3 regions of the Phycicoccus duodecadis genome follow, and region 1 is predicted to be linked to each of the others. Evidence: predicted binding sites of a transcription regulator. Region 1 holds the regulator's gene; each other region holds the start of a gene.
The links. The regulator LexA, encoded in region 1, represses DNA repair genes until DNA is damaged. The targets are predictions, from matches to a motif close to TCGAACANNTGTTCGA.
Positions count from the first base shown of each region.

Region 2: ATL31_RS02220 (HNH endonuclease signature motif containing protein) is a predicted target of LexA. The motif match lies at 2,066-2,081, and genes of this name have one in related genera.
Region 3: ATL31_RS09100 (HNH endonuclease signature motif containing protein) is a predicted target of LexA. The motif match lies at 4,122-4,137, and genes of this name have one in related genera.

Region 1 covers NZ_PJNE01000001.1:615,918-621,674, reverse strand. The annotation lists gene ATL31_RS02820 (ATP-dependent zinc protease family protein) at 1-422, shown strand, start outside; gene ATL31_RS02815 (succinylglutamate desuccinylase/aspartoacylase family protein) at 422-1,387, shown strand; gene lexA (transcriptional repressor LexA) at 1,511-2,236, opposite strand; gene ATL31_RS02805 (LysM peptidoglycan-binding domain-containing protein) at 2,456-2,902, shown strand; gene ATL31_RS02800 (hypothetical protein) at 3,568-4,152, shown strand; gene ATL31_RS02795 (cobalamin-binding protein) at 4,176-5,027, shown strand; gene ATL31_RS16385 (hypothetical protein) at 5,062-5,229, opposite strand; gene nrdR (transcriptional regulator NrdR) at 5,710-5,757, shown strand, end outside.
Region 2 covers NZ_PJNE01000001.1:470,060-475,816, forward strand. The annotation lists gene lipA (lipoyl synthase) at 1-632, shown strand, start outside; gene ATL31_RS02210 (DUF4191 family protein) at 692-1,417, shown strand; gene ATL31_RS02215 (RDD family protein) at 1,474-1,932, opposite strand; gene ATL31_RS02220 (HNH endonuclease signature motif containing protein) at 2,128-3,834, shown strand; gene glnA (type I glutamate--ammonia ligase) at 4,049-5,473, shown strand; gene ATL31_RS02230 (MerR family transcriptional regulator) at 5,603-5,757, opposite strand, start outside.
Region 3 covers NZ_PJNE01000001.1:1,945,414-1,951,170, reverse strand. The annotation lists gene ATL31_RS09115 (MptA/MptB family glycosyltransferase) at 1-988, opposite strand, end outside; gene ATL31_RS09110 (glycosyltransferase) at 973-1,713, opposite strand; gene ATL31_RS09105 (DUF5926 family protein) at 1,713-2,600, opposite strand; gene ATL31_RS09100 (HNH endonuclease signature motif containing protein) at 2,654-4,108, opposite strand; gene ATL31_RS09095 (ATP-binding protein) at 4,366-4,878, opposite strand; gene ATL31_RS09090 (glycerophosphodiester phosphodiesterase family protein) at 4,890-5,711, opposite strand.

The DNA.
Region 1 (5,757 bases):
CGTCCGCGGGGGTCCCGTGGGTCAAGGCCAAGCTCGACACCGGCGCCCGCTCGTCCTCCGTGCACGCCTTCGACCTCGAGGAGCTCGAGCGCGACGGCGAGCGCTGGGTGCGCTTCACCATCCGCCCGTGGCAGCGCTCCGACGACGACGCCGTGGTGGTCGAGCGCCCGGTCCTCGACGTCCGCGACGTGCGCTCGTCCTCCGGCCACACCGAGCAGCGCCTCGTCGTCGCCCTGGACCTGACCCTGATGGGCCGCACCGTCAGCGCCGAGATGACGCTCGCCAACCGCGACGAGATGGGCTTCCGGATGCTCGTCGGCCGCGAGGCGCTGCGCCAGGGGTACGCCGTCGACCCCGGCCGTTCCTACCTCGGGGGCCGCCCGCCGCTGCGCCTGCGCCGGCGCAACCGGGGGGCCGGCTGATGGCCCGGGCGCTGCGGCCCTCGTTCGAGATCGGCAGCGTGCGGGTGCGGGCCGGGCGCGCCCAGTCGCTGGCGCTGCCCATCACCCGCCTGGTCACCGGCGCCGACGTCGACCTGCCCATCCGCGTCGTCCACGGCCGTGAGGAGGGCCCCACGGTGTGGGTCGACGCCGCCATCCACGGCGACGAGGCCGTGGGCGTCGAGGTGGTCCGCCAGGTGCTGGCCGCCCTCGACCCGAAGACGTTGCGCGGCACCCTGATCGCCGTGCCGATCGTGAACGTGCTGGGGTTCATGAACGGCAGCCGCTACCTGCCCGACCGGCGCGACCTGAACCGCTCGTTCCCCGGGGCGCCCCGCGGCTCGCTGGCGGGCCGCATCGCGCACCTGTTCATGACCCAGGTCGTCGACCAGTGCGAGGTGGGCATCGACCTGCACACCGGCTCCGACCGGCGCACCAACCTCCCGCAGATCCGCGCCGACCTCGAGGACGCGCGGACCCGCGAGCTGGCCGCCGCCTTCGCCGCGCCGGTGATGCTGCACGCCAAGGTGCGCGACGGCTCGCTGCGCCACGCCGCCCGCGAGCACGGGGCCACGGTGCTGCTCTACGAGGCGGGGGAGGCCTGGCGGATGGATGCCTGGGCCGTCGAGGCCGGGGTGCTGGGGGTGCGCCGGGTGCTGGCCGCGCTCGGGATGACCGAGCCCGTGGCCGAGGACCCGCCGGCCGCCTCCGAGGTCTCGTGGCGCAGCGGCTGGGTGCGGGCCCGCGGCACCGGGATGCTCCACCTCGAGGCCGGCCTCGGCCAGCGCGTCGAGGAGGGTCAGCGCCTCGGCGGCCTGTTCGACTCCTTCGGCAAGCGCGTGCGGCTGGTGCACGCCAACCGGGCCGGCGTCGTCATCGGGCGCACCGAGGCTCCGCTGGTGACCTCGGGCGACGCGGTCGTGCACATCGCCGAGGTCGAGGCCTGACCCGAGCCGGCCCGGCCCCGGTCATCCTGCTCCACTCCGGTCACCCCGATCCGCACCGGTCCCAGGTGACCGCTGCACCGCAGCCTGGCCGGTGCGCCACGGGCTCACCGGCCAGGCAGCGGCTCAGACGCGCCGCAGCACCGCGGTGACCTTGCCGAGGATGGTCGCGTGGTCGCCGTCGATGGGGTCGAAGGCCTGGTTGTGCGGCATCAGCCACACCTTGCCGTCCTTGCGCTTGAACGTCTTGACGGTGGCCTCGTTGTCGAGCATGGCCGCCACGATGTCGCCGTTGTCGGCGTTGGGCTGCTGGCGCACGACCACCCAGTCGCCGTCGCAGATGGCGGCGTCGATCATCGAGTCGCCGACCACCTTCAGCAGGAACAGCGAGCCCTCGCCCACGATCTGCCGGGGCAGCGGGAAGACGTCGTCGACGACCTCCTCGGCCGTGATCGGCACACCGGCGGCGATGCGGCCGAGCACCGGCACGTAGGTGGCCTCGGGGCGGTCGTCGTGGATGCCGGTGACGTCGACGTCGTCGTGCTCGACCTCGGCGCTGCGCCGGTAGCCGCCCTCGTCGGCGGTGTCGGGGGAGAGGACCTCGATGGCACGCGGCCGGTTGGGGTCGCGGCGCAGGTAGCCCTTGCGCTCGAGCGCGGACAGCTGGTGCGCGACCGAGCTGGGGGAGGTGAGCCCGACGGCCTCGCCGATCTCGCGCATGCTCGGCGGGTAGCCGCGACGGTCGATGGCGTTGCGGATCACCTCGAGGACCTTGCGCTGGCGGTGCGTGAGCTCCCCGCCGTCGCCCCGGTCGGGCATCTCGTGGATGTCGGCGTTCCTCGGACGTGCCATCTCGACCCTTTCGCTGCGTCCGGGGCCCCAGGAGCGCCCGGATCGGGGTGTTATCGCAGGTCAGCCGGCTTGTCGGTGCTCATGTGCAGGCTGGTGCGCATGAGAACAGCCTACGCGGTTCGTACAGGGGATTCAAACATTCTTACGACGCGTGTCTTGAACCGGTCGAACATCCGTGCTACAACTCGTACAGACGTTCTATCGAACAACGGTTCGACGGTGGCACTGGCCGCTGGGATGGAGGACATGATGAGTGCGATCGCCTGGGAGCCCACCGAGGGCTTCGTCCACCCGCTGCCGCAGGGGCCCCGGCTCGTCGTCGTGCGGGGCGGCGCCGGTCCTGCTGCCGGCGTGTCCGAGGGCGGCGTGTCCGAGGGCGGCGTGTCCGAGGGCTTGCGCCTCACGGCCCGCGGCCGTCTCGCCCTGCTCGTGCTGGCCGCGCTCGTGGTGGCCGCCGTCCTGGGTTTCGGGGGCGTCGGCGATGCCGGCGCCGTCACCGCTGAGCACGCGGTCACCGTCGGCGCCGGGCAGACCCTGTCCGAGGTCGCCGCGGCCGAGCTCCCGGGCCTGTCCGTCAGCCAGGGCGTCCTCGCCATCCAGCTGGCCAACAGGCTGAGCACGGCCCAGGTCAGCGCCGGCCAGCGGCTCGTCATCCCCCGCGGCTGACCCGCCGGCGTCGGGCTGGCAGCCCCGTCGGCCCCCCTCGTCCGAGTCCCTCGACCCGACTCAGGACGCCGAAGGGCGTCACCTCCGTGCAGGAGGGGTGACGCCCTTCGTGCTGTCCGTGGCGGCCTCCGCCGACCTGTCCCTTTGCTGCCACACCCTGCCCCCATCGACCGAACGGCCGAGGGGGGATGGCCCGTCCTGTCGGAGTCCGGCGCTGGACGACCGAGAGGGCGTGCTCAGCGCTGTCCACCGCGCGGGCGCGCCACGAAACTCCCTACATGCAGCCCCGCCGGCGGAGCACCTACCGCGCCACGCACCACCCGGTCGTCCACTGTGGCGGCTCGGGCCGGTGGCTGTGGACGTGTGGGTGCGGAGCCCGGGGTATCGCATCCTCCGGAGGCTGGCACCACGCGTTTACGGCAGCGCTCGTGCACCAGAGCCTGAGTCCGGGGGAGTAGGCGTGCGGCCCGGGGGCAACAGAGGGTCCCCGGGTCGCACGCCTCGTCCCCGTCCACACTCGCCGGACGGGGGCGACGCATCGCAGGGGCGCGGGCCCACCCTGGCTGGGGGTGGCGGGCTCGCGCAGCGTCATGCCCGGGAACAGAAGTCTCGACGGCGTCGTTCTGCAGTGGTGTAATGAAGTAATCACTGCAAAGGAGAACGACATGCGCCCAGGACACCGACCCGACGACGACACCCGCGAGCACGGCGCCGGCCGCCCCGGCCGGGGCCGTCGCGGCGGCTGGCAGCAGGGCGACCTGCCGCCGGCCGACGACGCCCCGGACTGGTTCGCCGGCCGCCTGCCTGACGGCTGGTTCGACGCGCTCGACGTCACCGTCGACCGCGAGGAGATCGTGGTCGTCGGCACCCTCTCGGGGGTGCCGCACGACACGGCGCCCGGCGAGGTCGAGGGCCGCATCTCGCGCTTCCGGGCCGACACCCGGGAGCAGCGGATGGCGGTCGCCCAGGAGGCCCAGGCGCGCTACGGCCGCACGGTGTCCTGGGGTGCCCGCGTGGGCGAGCACACCGCCCTGTTCACCCACCTCGCCGTGCCGGTGATGACGCGCCTGCGCCAGCCCGAGCGCGCGGTGCTCGACACCCTCGTCGACGCCGGCGTGGCCCGCTCCCGCAGCGACGCCCTGGCGTGGTCGGTCAAGCTGGTCGGCCAGCACGCCGAGGCCTGGCTCGGAGAGCTGCGCGAGGCCATGACGCACGTCGACGACCTGCGCGCCCGCGGCCCGCAGCTCTGAGACCCGGCCCCTAGGGTCGGGGGATGCGCGTCGTCAGTCTCATCCCGTCGGCCACCGAGATCCTGTTCGCGGTGGGCGCGGGCGACGAGGTGGTGGGCGTGACCTTCGAGTGCGACCACCCGGCGCAGGCGCGAGGCCGCCGGATCGTCTCGACGACGACCCTGGCCGAGGGGCTCTCGCCGCGCGAGATCGACGACGCGGTGGCCGCGGCCGTCGCGGCGGGGGAGGACCTCTACCGGCTGGATGCCGGGGCCCTGGCCGGGCTGGACGCCGACCTGGTGGTCACGCAGGACCTGTGCGCGGTGTGCGCCCTTGACGCCGCGACCGTCGACGAGGCGCTGGCCCATCTCAGCTGCCGCGCCGAGGTGCTCACCGTCGACCCGCACGACCTCGAGGGCGTGTTCGCCTCGGTGCTGAGGATCGGCGCCGCCGTGGGGTGCGAAGCCGAGGCGCAGGCGCTCGTGGCGCGCTGCCGCGACCGGCTGGCGGCCGTCGAGCGGTCGGTGGCGGGGCGTCCGCGTCCGCGGGTGGTCGTGCTGGAGTGGACCGACCCGCCCTACGCGCCGGGGCACTGGATCCCCGAGATGGTCGCGCTGGCCGGCGGCGAGTGCGTGCTCGGGACGGCCGGCGAGCGGTCGGGCCGGGTCACCTGGGACGACGTGGCGGCCGCGCGGCCCGACGTCGTGGTGGTGGCGCCGTGCGGCTACGACCGCGCCGGGGCGCAGGAGCAGGCGGACGCCCTCGTCGCCGCGGGGCTGCTGCCGGCGGCGGTACGGGTGCACGCGGTCGACGCGAACGGGGAGTGGGCCCGGCCCGGGCCGCGGCTGGTCGACGGGGTGGAGGAGCTGGCGCGAGTGCTGCATCCCCCGGCCTGAGCGACCCGGCGGGGTCCGGCGGGTCGAGGTGCGGTCAGTGGTGCCGCTTGCAGCGGCGCGGGCCGTGGCCGTCGATGCCGAGGCGGGCGGGCAGGGACGACAGGGCGGCGAACCCGACGACGACGGCGTCGAGGATGGGGGAGGCGGCGTCGTCGCCCGCGCTGCCGCGGCGGGCGGTCGCGCACTCGGTATAGCGCCCCATGGGGCCTTCCAGGTGGTACCTCATGACCCGAGCTCTCCCTGATCAGCGTCGGTGGATCTGCGTACTCCTCCACGGTGACAAGGAGCGCGGCCGCCCCGCAGGGCTTCCTGAGAGAGCCTGGCCGAACGGGCGACGACACGACCGAACGGCTGATGGCTGCCCGGCATCCTTCCGCGCGCTCGACCCCTAGATGTGGTGCCTCTCCCGTCACATCAGCCCCAGCAGTAGTACCCCGACACGCCGCCGGCAGCGACACGCCGCACCCCTGCACCCCCTCTGACCTGCGCAAACAGCCGTTCGGACGATTCTTGGCCCCGCCTGCTTGCGTCGCCGGTCACACCGGGGGCATGATGAGCACAACATCTAGTGGTTACACCGCTGTAGTTCGTCCACATGTTGTGAACAGGAAACACCGGTCGTCCACAGGTTGTTCACACCACAGTCCACCGTTCCATCCACAGGGGAGGGAGTCCCAGCGCCATGCACTGCCCGTTCTGCCGCCACACCGACTCCCGCGTGATGGACTCG
Region 2 (5,757 bases), 150 kb from region 1:
CGGCCGGGCTGTACGCCGAGACCATCCGCCAGATCCACGCGCTGAACCCCAACACCGGCGTCGAGATCCTCCCGCCCGACTTCGGCGCCAAGCCCGAGCTCGTCGGGCAGGTCTTCGACGCCCGCCCCGAGGTGTTCGCCCACAACCTCGAGACCGTGCCGCGCATCTTCAAGCGCATCCGCCCGGCCTTCACCTACGACAAGTCGCTGCGCGTCATCACGATGGCCCGCGAGGCCGGCCTGGTCACCAAGTCGAACCTCATCCTGGGGATGGGCGAGGAGGACCACGAGGTCGAGGAGGCGATCCGCGACCTGCACGAGGCCGGCTGCGACATCCTCACCATCACCCAGTACCTGCGCCCCTCCCCCACCCACCACCCGATCGACCGGTGGGTCAAGCCCGAGGAGTTCGTGCACTGGTCCGACACCGCCGAGGCCATGGGCTTCAAGGGCGTCATGGCGGGCCCGCTGGTCCGCAGCTCGTACCGCGCCGGACGCCTCTGGGCCACGGCCATGGGCAAGTGGGGCCGCCCCATCCCCGAGCACCTGGCCCACCTCGCGCAGGCCGCGTCCGACCCGGCCCGCCAGGAGGCCGCGTCGTTGGTGGCCAAGGCTCGCAGCGCCGTATCCTGACGGCACGCGCCCGCGCCACCGCCGGGCGGCACCACCCCCGACCAGGAGCACCGTCCCCCGTGTCCGACGCACCCGAGAAGAAGCCCGGCCGGATCGCCGAGATCCGCCAGGCCTACAGCGCCATCAAGTCCCTCGACCCGCAGATCGGGTGGTGGATGCTCGGCGCCGCCGTGCTCACGGCCGCGGTCGTCGTCGGCATCGGCGCGATCTTCGGCGGCGGCTGGCTGATCTACGCCGCGCTCGTCGCCATCCCCGCTGCGGCCCTGGCCGCGGTCGTGGTGATGAACCGGCGCGGCAACGGCGCCATGTACAAGGCGCTCGACGGCAAGGTGGGCGCGGCCGGCGCCACTCTGACGGGCCTGGGCAAGCGCGGCTGGTACGCGAACCAGGAGCCGGTGGCCGTCGATGGCGCGCGCGGCACCCGGGCGCAGGACCTTGCGGGCGCGGCGCTGGTGTTCCGGGCGCTGGGCCGCCCCGGGGTCGTGCTCATCGGTGAGGGCCCGGTCGGCCGGGTCGGCAAGCTCCTCAAGCAGGAGGAGAAGAAGGTCGCGCGGGTCGCCCCCGGCGTCCCGGTCCACCTGTGGACCGTCGGCGACGGCGACGGCCAGGTCCCGGTGCGCAAGATCGCGGGCAAGCTCACCCGGATGAAGCCGGTGCTCAGCAAGCAGGAGGTCTCGGTCGTCAACAAGCGCCTGACCTCGCTCGGCGGCATCCGGCCCCCGATCCCCAAGGGCGTCGACCCCACCAAGGCCCGCATGGACCGCAAGGCGATGCGCGGCCGCTGACCCTCACGTCGTCGGTCTGCCGGCCCGGTCGGGCCGGCCCCGCGCCGCCCCGGGCCCTACGCGGAGCGGCGGTCGCGGGAGTCCTCGGCGCCGGGTCGCACGAGGCGGGTGCCGGCCACGTAGTCGTGCAGCAGGCGGCCGTCGCCGGCGCGCACCAGCCCCGGCAGGAACAGGCCCGCCAGCAGTGAGCGCACCACGACCTGCACCGGGAACGCCCCGGGGCGCACCTGCCACACCTGCAGCCCCAGCAGGCGGTGGCCGACGGTGCTGCCCGTGAGCGAGACCAGCACCACGTTGAGCAGCACGAAGACGCCGAGGGTCACCCATGAGCTCTGCGGGATGCCGAGGAGCATCGCCGGCCGCTGACCAGGGTCCAGCAAGAGGTCGTACGGCAGGACCACGAAGGTCACCAGGGCCGAGAGCACCCAGTCGACGACGAACGCCGCGATGCGCCGGCCGAACGACGGGTCGAGAGCCTCTGCGCGGGCGCGGTCCGGGTCGGCGGGCGTCGTCACGGGTCCAGCCTAGGCGGGGTCGGGCGACGGCCTTCGCGGCCCCGCGGTGGGCCGTCCTCGCTGCCCGTCACGCCCGCACCTTCCGTTGCCCTTATGGCGGGAAAAGCGTTGTCAGAAAGTTCGATTGGTCTCCTCGAACGCTTGTTCGTGTCACCGTGATCGAGTAAGATCGTGGTACAGGGGAAGGGGTTTCCGATGACAGCGACTACTGGTCCGCAGGATGTCGTGTCGGCCGCGCGGGTCGCGCGCCAGGTGCTGTCGGATGCTCTCAGCCCCGGCGAGGTGTGCGGGTCGCAGGAGGAGTGGGCGCAGGCTCTCGGTGAGCTGCAGGCCGTGATGGACACCGCGACCGCCGCCCAGGATGCCGCGATCGTGCGGCTGGCGGCGATCGAGCCCGAGGTCCTCGACGACGGGGAGGTCATCGAGACCCACCGGGCGCTCGGGCACGTCGCCCTTGATGCACCCGCGATGGTGTCGTGGACGCTCAATGTGTCGGCGGTGCAGGCCGAGCGGCGGGTGCGGGCCGCGGTCCGGATGGCCGCCGACGGGCCTGAAGGCACCCCCACCGAGACCGGGCTTCGTGGGTTGCACACCGCGATGGGTGCCGGGCGGTTGGACGCCTACCGGGCGTCGGTGGTCGCGACCGAGCTCGAGGAGGCACCGGCCGAGGTCGCCGCGTCCGTGGTCGCCGGTCTGCACGAGTACTTCGGCAGCGAGGACGGACCGCGGCTGCGGCGCCGGGTCCGTCGGATGCTGGCCCGGATCTCCCCGGACCTGGTGCGCCAACGCGCCGTGCGGGCCCGGTCCGAGTGCCGCCTCGAACGGTGGGTCGGCGAACCCGGGGTCGACACCTGGCACGGCACCTTCCCCTCCGAAGAAGCCGCCCAGGCGTGGGCCGCGATCGACGCCCTCGCGCAGCAGTACGTCACCGACGGCGTGTGCGACCGGGTCGACCGGGCGAGGGCGAAGGCCCTGACCGACCTGGTGGCGGGGAACGCGACCATCGACGTCCAGATCGTCCACACCATCGCGGCCGAGGTCCCCACAGCTGCTGGGTCCGCGCGGGGGACCAGGGCCAGCGAGGGAGCTTCGGACGACCTGGTGGACGTCGGTGCGCCCGCGAGCGAGGCTGGGGCGAGCAAGGCAGCGCCCGGCGACCTGGTCGAGGTCACCGGCCTCCGCCCCGGCGAACCCACCCTGGTCTCCCGCGCGTGGCTCGACCATGCCAGCGCCCCGCACCCGACCTCCGACACCAGCGCCGGCCGGGCCGCACCCCGCCCGCGGGGCGAACCCCGCGGGGGCCTCGCCCCGTGTGACCCGCTCACCGACGCGCTGCTCGACCCCGACGGCGCCCTCACCACCGACACCTACCGGCCCGGCAAAGCCCTGGCCGCCCTGGTCCGCGCCCGCGACGGGCACTGCCGGTTCCCCGGCTGCCACGTCGCCGCCCGCTTCTGCGACCTCGACCACGTCACCCCCTGGCCCACCGGCCCGACATCAGCAGCCAACCTGGTCTGCCTCTGCCGCCGACACCACCGCATCAAACAACGCCCCGGCTGGCAGGCGGTTCTCCACCCCGACGCCACCCTCACCTGGACCGACCCCACCGGCCGGAACCGCACCACCCACCCCGTCGACCACCTCCACCGCGCCGTCCTACCCGACCGGGGAAGCGACCCCGCCCCCATCACCTACAACCCCCGCCTCGTCACCCCCGACGCACCCCACAGCACCCTCGAGTACCACCTCGAACACAACCCGGGCCCACCACCAGCAAGACCCCGCATCCGCTGCCGCATCGACCACCACCACCCGACAGCCGCTCGCGCCCACCTCGCCTACACCTCGGCCCATCCGCCCAGGCGACGAGCGCTGCCACCACCGGACGACCCGCCGTTCTGACGAAGCACCAGCACCTTCCTGAGAGACCGAGCCGGATCGCATCTCAGCGCGGTCCACGACTCGGGCGTCCCGTCCCACCCATTGATACGGTGGGCTGCGTTACCTCGGCGAAACATCCGGGTGACGGCGGGGAAACCGCCACGCCCTACTGTCGTCGACAACGCCATCAGGGCTGGCTCCCACGCCCCTGCACCGAACCAGGAGGTTCAACACTGTGTTCAGCTCCGCTGACGAGGTCCTCGCTTTCATCAAGTCCGAGGACGTGAAGTTCGTCGACATCCGCTTCTGCGACCTTCCCGGCGTCATGCAGCACTTCAACGTGCCCGCGCAGACGGTCGACCAGGACTTCTTCCTCAACGGCCAGATGTTCGACGGGTCCTCGATCCGCGGCTTCCAGGCCATCCACGAGTCCGACATGAAGCTCATCCCGGACCCGACGACGGCCTACCTCGACCCGTTCCGGGTCGAGAAGACGCTGATCATGAACTTCAGCATCGTCGACCCGTTCACCGGCGAGGCCTACAGCCGCGACCCCCGCAACATCGCGGCCAAGGCCGAGGCCTACCTGAAGTCCACGGGCATCGCCGACACCGCCTTCTTCGGTGCCGAGGCCGAGTTCTACGTCTTCGACGACGTGCGCTTCGAGACCAAGGCCAACGCCAGCTACTACTACATCGACTCCGTCGAGGCCGCCTGGAACACCGGGCGCGCGGAGGACGGCGGCAACCGCGGCTACAAGACCCGCTTCAAGGGTGGCTACTTCCCCGTCCCGCCGGTCGACCACTTCGCCGACACCCGCGACAAGATCTGCCTCAACCTCGCCGACGTCGGCCTCGTCGTCGAGCGCAGCCACCACGAGGTCGGCACCGCGGGTCAGCAGGAGATCAACTACCGCTTCAACACCCTGCTCCTCTCGGGCGACGACATGATGAAGTTCAAGTACGTCGTCAAGAACACCGTCTGGAACGAGGGCAAGACCGCCACGTTCATGCCGAAGCCCATCTTCGGCGACAACGGCTCGGGGATGCACACGCACCAGTCGCTCTGGAAGGACGGCGAGCCGCTCTTCTACGACGAGCGCGGCTACGGCGGCCTTTCGGACATCGCGCGCTGGTACATCGGCGGCCTGCTCAAGCACGCCCCCGCGCTGCTGGCGTTCACGAACCCGACGATCAACAGCTACCACCGGCTGGTCCCGGGCTACGAGGCGCCGGTCAACCTGGTGTACTCGGCCCGTAACCGCTCGGCCTGCGTGCGCATCCCGATCACGGGTGACAACCCCAAGGCCAAGCGCATCGAGTTCCGCGTGCCCGACCCGAGCTCGAACCCCTACCTGTGCTTCGCGGCGCAGCTGATGGCCGGCCTCGACGGCATCAAGAACCGCATCGAGCCCCCGGAGCCGGTCGACAAGGACCTCTACGAGCTGCCGCCCGAGGAGCACGAGGCCATCGAGCAGGTCCCCGGCTCGCTCCCGGCCGTGCTCGACGCGCTCGAGGCCGACCACGAGTTCCTGCTCCAGGGTGACGTGTTCACCTCGGACCTCATCGAGACGTGGATCGACTACAAGCGGGTCCACGAGGTCGACCCGATCCGCTTCCGGCCCCACCCGCACGAGTTCGAGATGTACTTCGACATCTGATCGAACCCGCAGGTCGGAGGCACGGTCAGCCTCAGTAGTCCCTGACGAGTCCTCACGGGCCCTCACCGATGCGTCGGCAGCCCGTGAGGACTCGTCGCTGTGCGGCCACGGCGTGGTCGCCGGCCGGTCTCACCTCGAGCCGGGCCGAGGGCCCTGCGTACCGCGCAGCCGAGCGTTCTCGGCCTCCAGGTGCAGGACCATGCCGATGCCGGCCAGGTTGAGACCGGCCGCGAGCAGGTCCCCGATCCGTCGAAGGCGGTCGAGGTCGTTCGCGCTGTAGCGGC
Region 3 (5,757 bases), 1.3 Mb from region 1:
CGTAGACGTGGGGTCCGGCCCAGACCTGGAGCGCGGCCATGACGACGACGAAGCCCGCCAGCATCCCGCGGATGCGGCGCCGGGCGCTGCGGCCGCCCGGGTCGTCGCCGCGGGTCAGCCAGCAGGCGGCGGCCAGGGCCACGAGGCCCACCCCGTAGGTGATCTTGGTGGCGGCACCGAGGCCGAGCAGGGCGCCGGCCAGGGCGGCGCCGCGGGGGCCGGCGGAGCGCACGGCCACGGCCACGGCCACCACGACGAAGGCCGTGGCCACGACGTCGACGTGCGCTCCCAGCACCCCGAGGCCGAGGACGAGCGGGTTGAGGGTCCAGGCGACGTCGACGCGGCCGTGCTGCTCCGGGGGGAGGGCGGCCCGCAGCGCCCACCGGGTGGCGAGCCAGGCGAGGACGACGAGCAGCTGCCAGACCCAGACCTCCTGGCGCAGCGACGGCCCCCCGGCCCACGCCGACAGGCCGTGCAGGAGGGTCGCCGCCGGTCCGTAGATGCTCGGCTCCTCGGTCCAGGGGGCCTCGACGCGGCTGGTGACGGGGTCGGTGCCCCCGGCCCAGGAGATCGGCGACTCGACCCACGGGTCCCCGCCGCCGACCAGGATGCGGCCGTACGCGACGTAGCTGATGTGGTCGGCTGAGCCGAAGGGGGCGGTGAGCAGCGCGGCCACGGCCAGCAGCCCCGGCACCCGCCAGTCGCGCAGGGGCCGGACGCGGCGGCGCAGGCCGAGCAGCACGGCGGCCGCCCCCAGGAGGTAGGCGCCCCAGAGGACGCCGGTGACGACGGCCGGGTCGAGGGTGACCGGCAGCAGCGGGCCGGGGGCCCAGCCTCGGGGGAGCAGGTCGGGCTGGGCGGCGTTGGCGCGGCTGAGGCCCACGAGGAGCAGCAGGACGACGGACGCGGCGAGCAGCCCGCGCCGCCCGTGCTCCCCGCGCCCCCCGCACCCCCCGGTGCGCACGGGCCGGCTCAGCCCCGCTGCCACGGTCGCCAGCCGCGCCGGACGAGGGCGAGCCACACGTCGCGGTACTGCTCGGCGCGGTGCAGCTGGCCGCGCCAGTCGGAGCCGCTCACCCGGTGCTGGAGCTCGCACGGCACCTCGAGCACGGTGAGGCCGGCCCGCAGGACGTCGACGGTCATGGCGGTCTCGACGCCCCAGCCGCGGGCAAGGGGGCTGGCCGCGGCCACGGCGGCGGGTGAGAGGCACCGCATCCCCGAGAGGGGCTGCACCGCCCGGAAGCCGGTGAGGCGCTGGATGCCGCGGCGCGCCAGGCCCACGACCAGGCCGCGCCCGCCCCCGGCGGTGATCTGGGCCGGCAGGGTGGCGACGGTCATCGAGGCCTCGCCGGCCAGTACCGGGCCGACCAGGACCCCGAGGTTGGCGGCGGTGGAGCGCAGGTCGCCGTCGACGAACAGCAGCGCGGCCGGCCGGGCGGCGGGGTCGCGGGCCACCTCGCCCCGCTCGAGCTCGCGCACGTGCCGGATGCCGGTCTCGAGGGCCGCGGCCTTCCCGCGGTTGCGAGCGTGGCGGACGACCTCGGCCCCCGCCGCGGCGGCGACCGTGGCCGTGTCGTCGGTGCTCCCGTCGTCGACCACCACGACCCGCCCCACCTCGGGCAGGCCCAGGACGGCCGCGACGGTCTCGCCGATGCGGTCGGCCTCGTCCTTGCACGGGACGACGGCCGCGACCGTGGCCGCCGGCGCGCCCATCAGCGGAGCGTGACCTGGCGGCTCAGCAGCCCCGCCCGAGCGCGGCGCTCGTCGGCGGTGAGGGGCTCGGGGGCGGCCAGGGCCGCGGCGTAGCGGGTGCCCCAGGCGGCGAGCGCGTCCTCGTGGTCAGCGGCCTCGAGGGTGGGGTCGAGGTCCCAGACCGGGACGAGCAGGCCGCTGGTGCGGAAGGCCCCGAGCAGGCGGGTGCCCTCGCCGAGCCCGTCGTCGCCGGCGGCGTGCAGGCGGGCCAGGGCGTCGGTGGCGGGGTCCTCGTCGTCGGGCAGGACGAGGCGGATGTGGGCCCGCTCGCCGATGCGCACCCAGTAGGCCGAGGGCAGGGCGGTCAGGGCGACGGTGGGGACGATGGAGGCGTTGGCCCGCTCGAGGGACTCCTTGGCGTCGCCCTCGAGCTCCTGGTCGTCGACCCAGAAGTCGAAGCCCTCGTGCAGGGTCAGCTCGAAGGTGCTGTCGGGCGCGAGCACGTCCTGCAGGCGCGGGCTGTCGGCGGTGACCGGCGGGATGGCGGTGATCGGCACCCCCTGGTCGGCGGCCAGCGCCGCCAGGAGCTGGGCCGCGAGGTCGCGCGACGCGTCGCCGCTGGTGCCGCCGGACTGGGTGCCGACGAGCACGGTGCCGTCGGTGCGGTGCAGCGCCGGCCACGCCATCGGCAGCACGGTGGCGACGGTGGCGACCGCGGGCGCGCCGTCGGGCACGTGCTCGGAGGCGATGGTCACGACGGCGGTCGCGGCGGGGAGGATCTCGCGCATCGCGACCCAGTCGGTCTCGTTCGGGAGCCCCTGGAACGGCCGAGGCTCGAACGGCGCCGGCTTCGGGCGCGCGGGGCGGGAGGCGCGCTCTGCGCGCGGACGTCGGGAGGCCTTACCCATGCGCGCCACCCTAGTGGCCGGGGTGCGGCGGGCCGAGCCGGTGACCGCCGGCCTCAGAACGACGGCGGTGGGTGGATGCGGTGGGTGGGTTCGGTGACGCGGCGCGTGCCGGAGGGCGAGGTCCAGGTGAGGGTGCCGTCGGGGTCGAGCCGGGGTCGCCAGCGGCCTTGTTGCTTCAGCCGGTGGTGCCGCCGGCAGAGGCATGCCAGGTCGGTCGGTGAGGTGACGCCCTCGGGCCAGGGTCTGGTGTGGTCGAGGTCGGTGTACTCGGCGCGTCTCAAGCACCCCCACATCCGGCAGGTCCCGTCGCGGGTGGCCACGAAGTCGCGCATGGCCTTGTTCGGTCGGTAGGCGCTGGTGGTCAGGGACGCCAGCGTGCCGGTCTCGGCGTCGAGCACGGCCCGCGTGACGTCCAGGGGGAGAACCTTGAGCAGGTTGGCGACGGTGGCGGCGTCGACCCAGCCGAGGCCCGCGAGCTGGGTGCCGGACACGGCGAACCCGGGCGTGACTTGGGCCATGAGCACCGGTCCCGGGTCTGGGTCGACGGTCATCGTGGTGGTCTCGAACAGCCGCTGCGCCTCCGGCGGGAGGTCGCCGAAGCGGGTCTCTTCCCCGGTGTAGGCGTCGATGACGGTGTCGTCGTCGGCCCAGGGGACCTCGATGGTCTCGACGGTTGCGGGTTCGGGCGCTGGGCGGTCGGTGACCACCGGCACCCCGAGGGTGACCGAGGCACTGACCGTCACGTTGCGCAGGAGCAGGTCCCCGAACGCATCGGCCCGCGCCTCGGACAGGGTGAGGGTGTCGTCGATCTGCCGGTACTCCCCGGCGAGCTGCTCGGTCGCCGCCCAGGCCGCGGCCACGGTCGCGGTGGGGAGGAGGGCGTACACGTCGGTCAGGCCGTCCGGCCCGGGCCGCACCTCCACCGTCCGGGTGCGGCGGGTCTTCGCGACCTGCGCGGCGACCTGGTCGGCCGCCACCCGCGTCGCGACGCGGCGGACGTGCGCGGTCACCTGCGCCGGGTCCAGGTCGGCCAACCGTCCCGACACCTCGGCATCGACCCGACCGCACGCCACGACGTCCAGCCCCGCGCACGCGTCGACCACCTTGTGGGCCGTCGCGGCCGCCACGTCACCGGCCAGGACCCGGTCACGGACCCGGGGGAACCGCTCACCGAGGGCTGCGCCGAGGTGGACCTTCCGCCCGGCCAGCCCCTCCGTCAGGCCCGCTTCGAGAGCGACGAGGCTGGGCGCCATCTGGTCGACGTACCCCACCGGGTGGACCCGCTCGACGGGCCCGTCACCCGAGAGCCGGACCTCGACCCGCGCCCCCAACGCGGCCGCCACACCCTGGGCCCCCTCGGCGGCGTTCACCACCCCTTGGAGCTCACCGGCGAGCTCGTAACACTCCACGGCATCCAGCCCGCGACCGTGCTCGGCCAGCGCACGCCCCAGCGCCGCGACCTCCGCACGCGCGGCCGCGATACGCCTGCTGAGCCGCCCCCTGTCCATGACGAAACGATACCCGAACACGCGTACGAAGACAAGCGGCCATCCACAGGTGTTCGCCTACAGCAGAACCCGATTCGGCCGACTTCCGGCTGCCACCAGAGAGGACGGCGCGGCGGCATCCCGTGCGCTCCCGGCGACCTCGAGGCAAGGGTTCATCCACCATACCCCGCCTGCGAACCCTTGTCTCGCGGTCTTTTCGGGGTCACCCCGAAAAGACCGGCGGGGGGAGGGGCGGGGTGGAGAGGAGTCGGGACGCTTCAGGTGGCGCGGCGGCGGCTGGGGCCGCCCAGGGTGGCCCACACGACGTTGCCGGTGCGGTCCTCGGTGACGCCCCACTCGTGGGCGAGCGAGCGCACGATCCGCAGCCCGCGGCCCGACGAGAGCCACACCGTGCGCGGCGCCGGCCGGGGGACCGTGCTGCCGCCCCCGTCGGTGACCTCGATCTCGACGACCTCGCCGCGGATCTTCCAGCGGACCCGGATGGTGCCGTCGGACAGCGGTCGGGCGTGCCGGACGGCGTTGGTGAGCAGCTCGGAGGCGACGATCTCGGCCTCGCCGACGATGTCCTCGGGCAGGTCGCGCGCGCTGAGGTCCTGCACGATCTGGTGGCGCACCCCGGTGACCGACGACGAGTCGGCCGGGACGCGCACCGTGCAGATGATGCTGTCGGCCCCGGGCCCGGAGGACTCGGCCACCTCGAGCCCGTCGTCGTCGTCGAGCAGCTCGAACGCGACGGGATCGGTCAGCGGGCGGGCATCTTCCGAGGTCACGGGGCCCGAGCCTACCTCGTGACCCCCAGCCGGTCGACGGCCATGCCGGGCCGGTTCGTGATGACCGCGTCGACCCCGAGCTCGCCGCACAGGTCGACGTCGGCGGGGTCGTCGACGGTCCAGACGAACACGCCGTGCCCGTGCTCGCGGTAGCGGCCGACCACCTTGGGCTTGCGGCGCACCAGCCGGATGTCGAGCCCCACCGTGCCGACGTCGGCGGGCAGGGTGCCGTCGACCAGCTTCGCGGGCCGGTCGGCGACCAGGTGCACCAGCGGCACCCCGGGCGACAGGCGGTGCACGCGGGTCAGGGCGCGCGCCGAGAACGACATCACCCGCACGTGCGGCAGGCCGGGCCGGTCGCCGCGGTCGAGGTCGAAGGCGCGCAGGACCTGCACGAGGGTCTTCTCGACGTCGTCGCCGTGCCGGGTGGGGTGCTTGGTCTCGATGAGCGTCACGACCTCCTGGCGCTTCTCGACGAGGGTGTCGAGCAGGCGGCGCAGGGTCAGCAGGTGGCCGCGCTCGGGGTCGGCCTCCGGGGTCTCGTCCTCGACCCCGCGGTCCAGCCGCTTCCACGACGCCCAGTCGAACTCCTCGAGCCGCGCCAGCTCGAGCGCCGAGACCCGCCCCGAGCCGTTGGACGTGCGCTCGATCCGGCTGTCGTGCACGCACACGAGGTGGTGGTCGGCGGTGAGCCGCACGTCGCACTCGACGCCGTCGGCGCCGTGGTCGAACGCCTTGCGGTAGGCCCGGAGCGTGTGCTCGGCCTCCTCGTGGCTCGCCCCCCGGTGGGCGATGACGAGCGGACGGTCGTTCGCGAGCGGCTCGGCAGTCACGGGCCACCATTGTTCCCCCTCGAGGGCCCCGCCCGGGGGGCAGGTG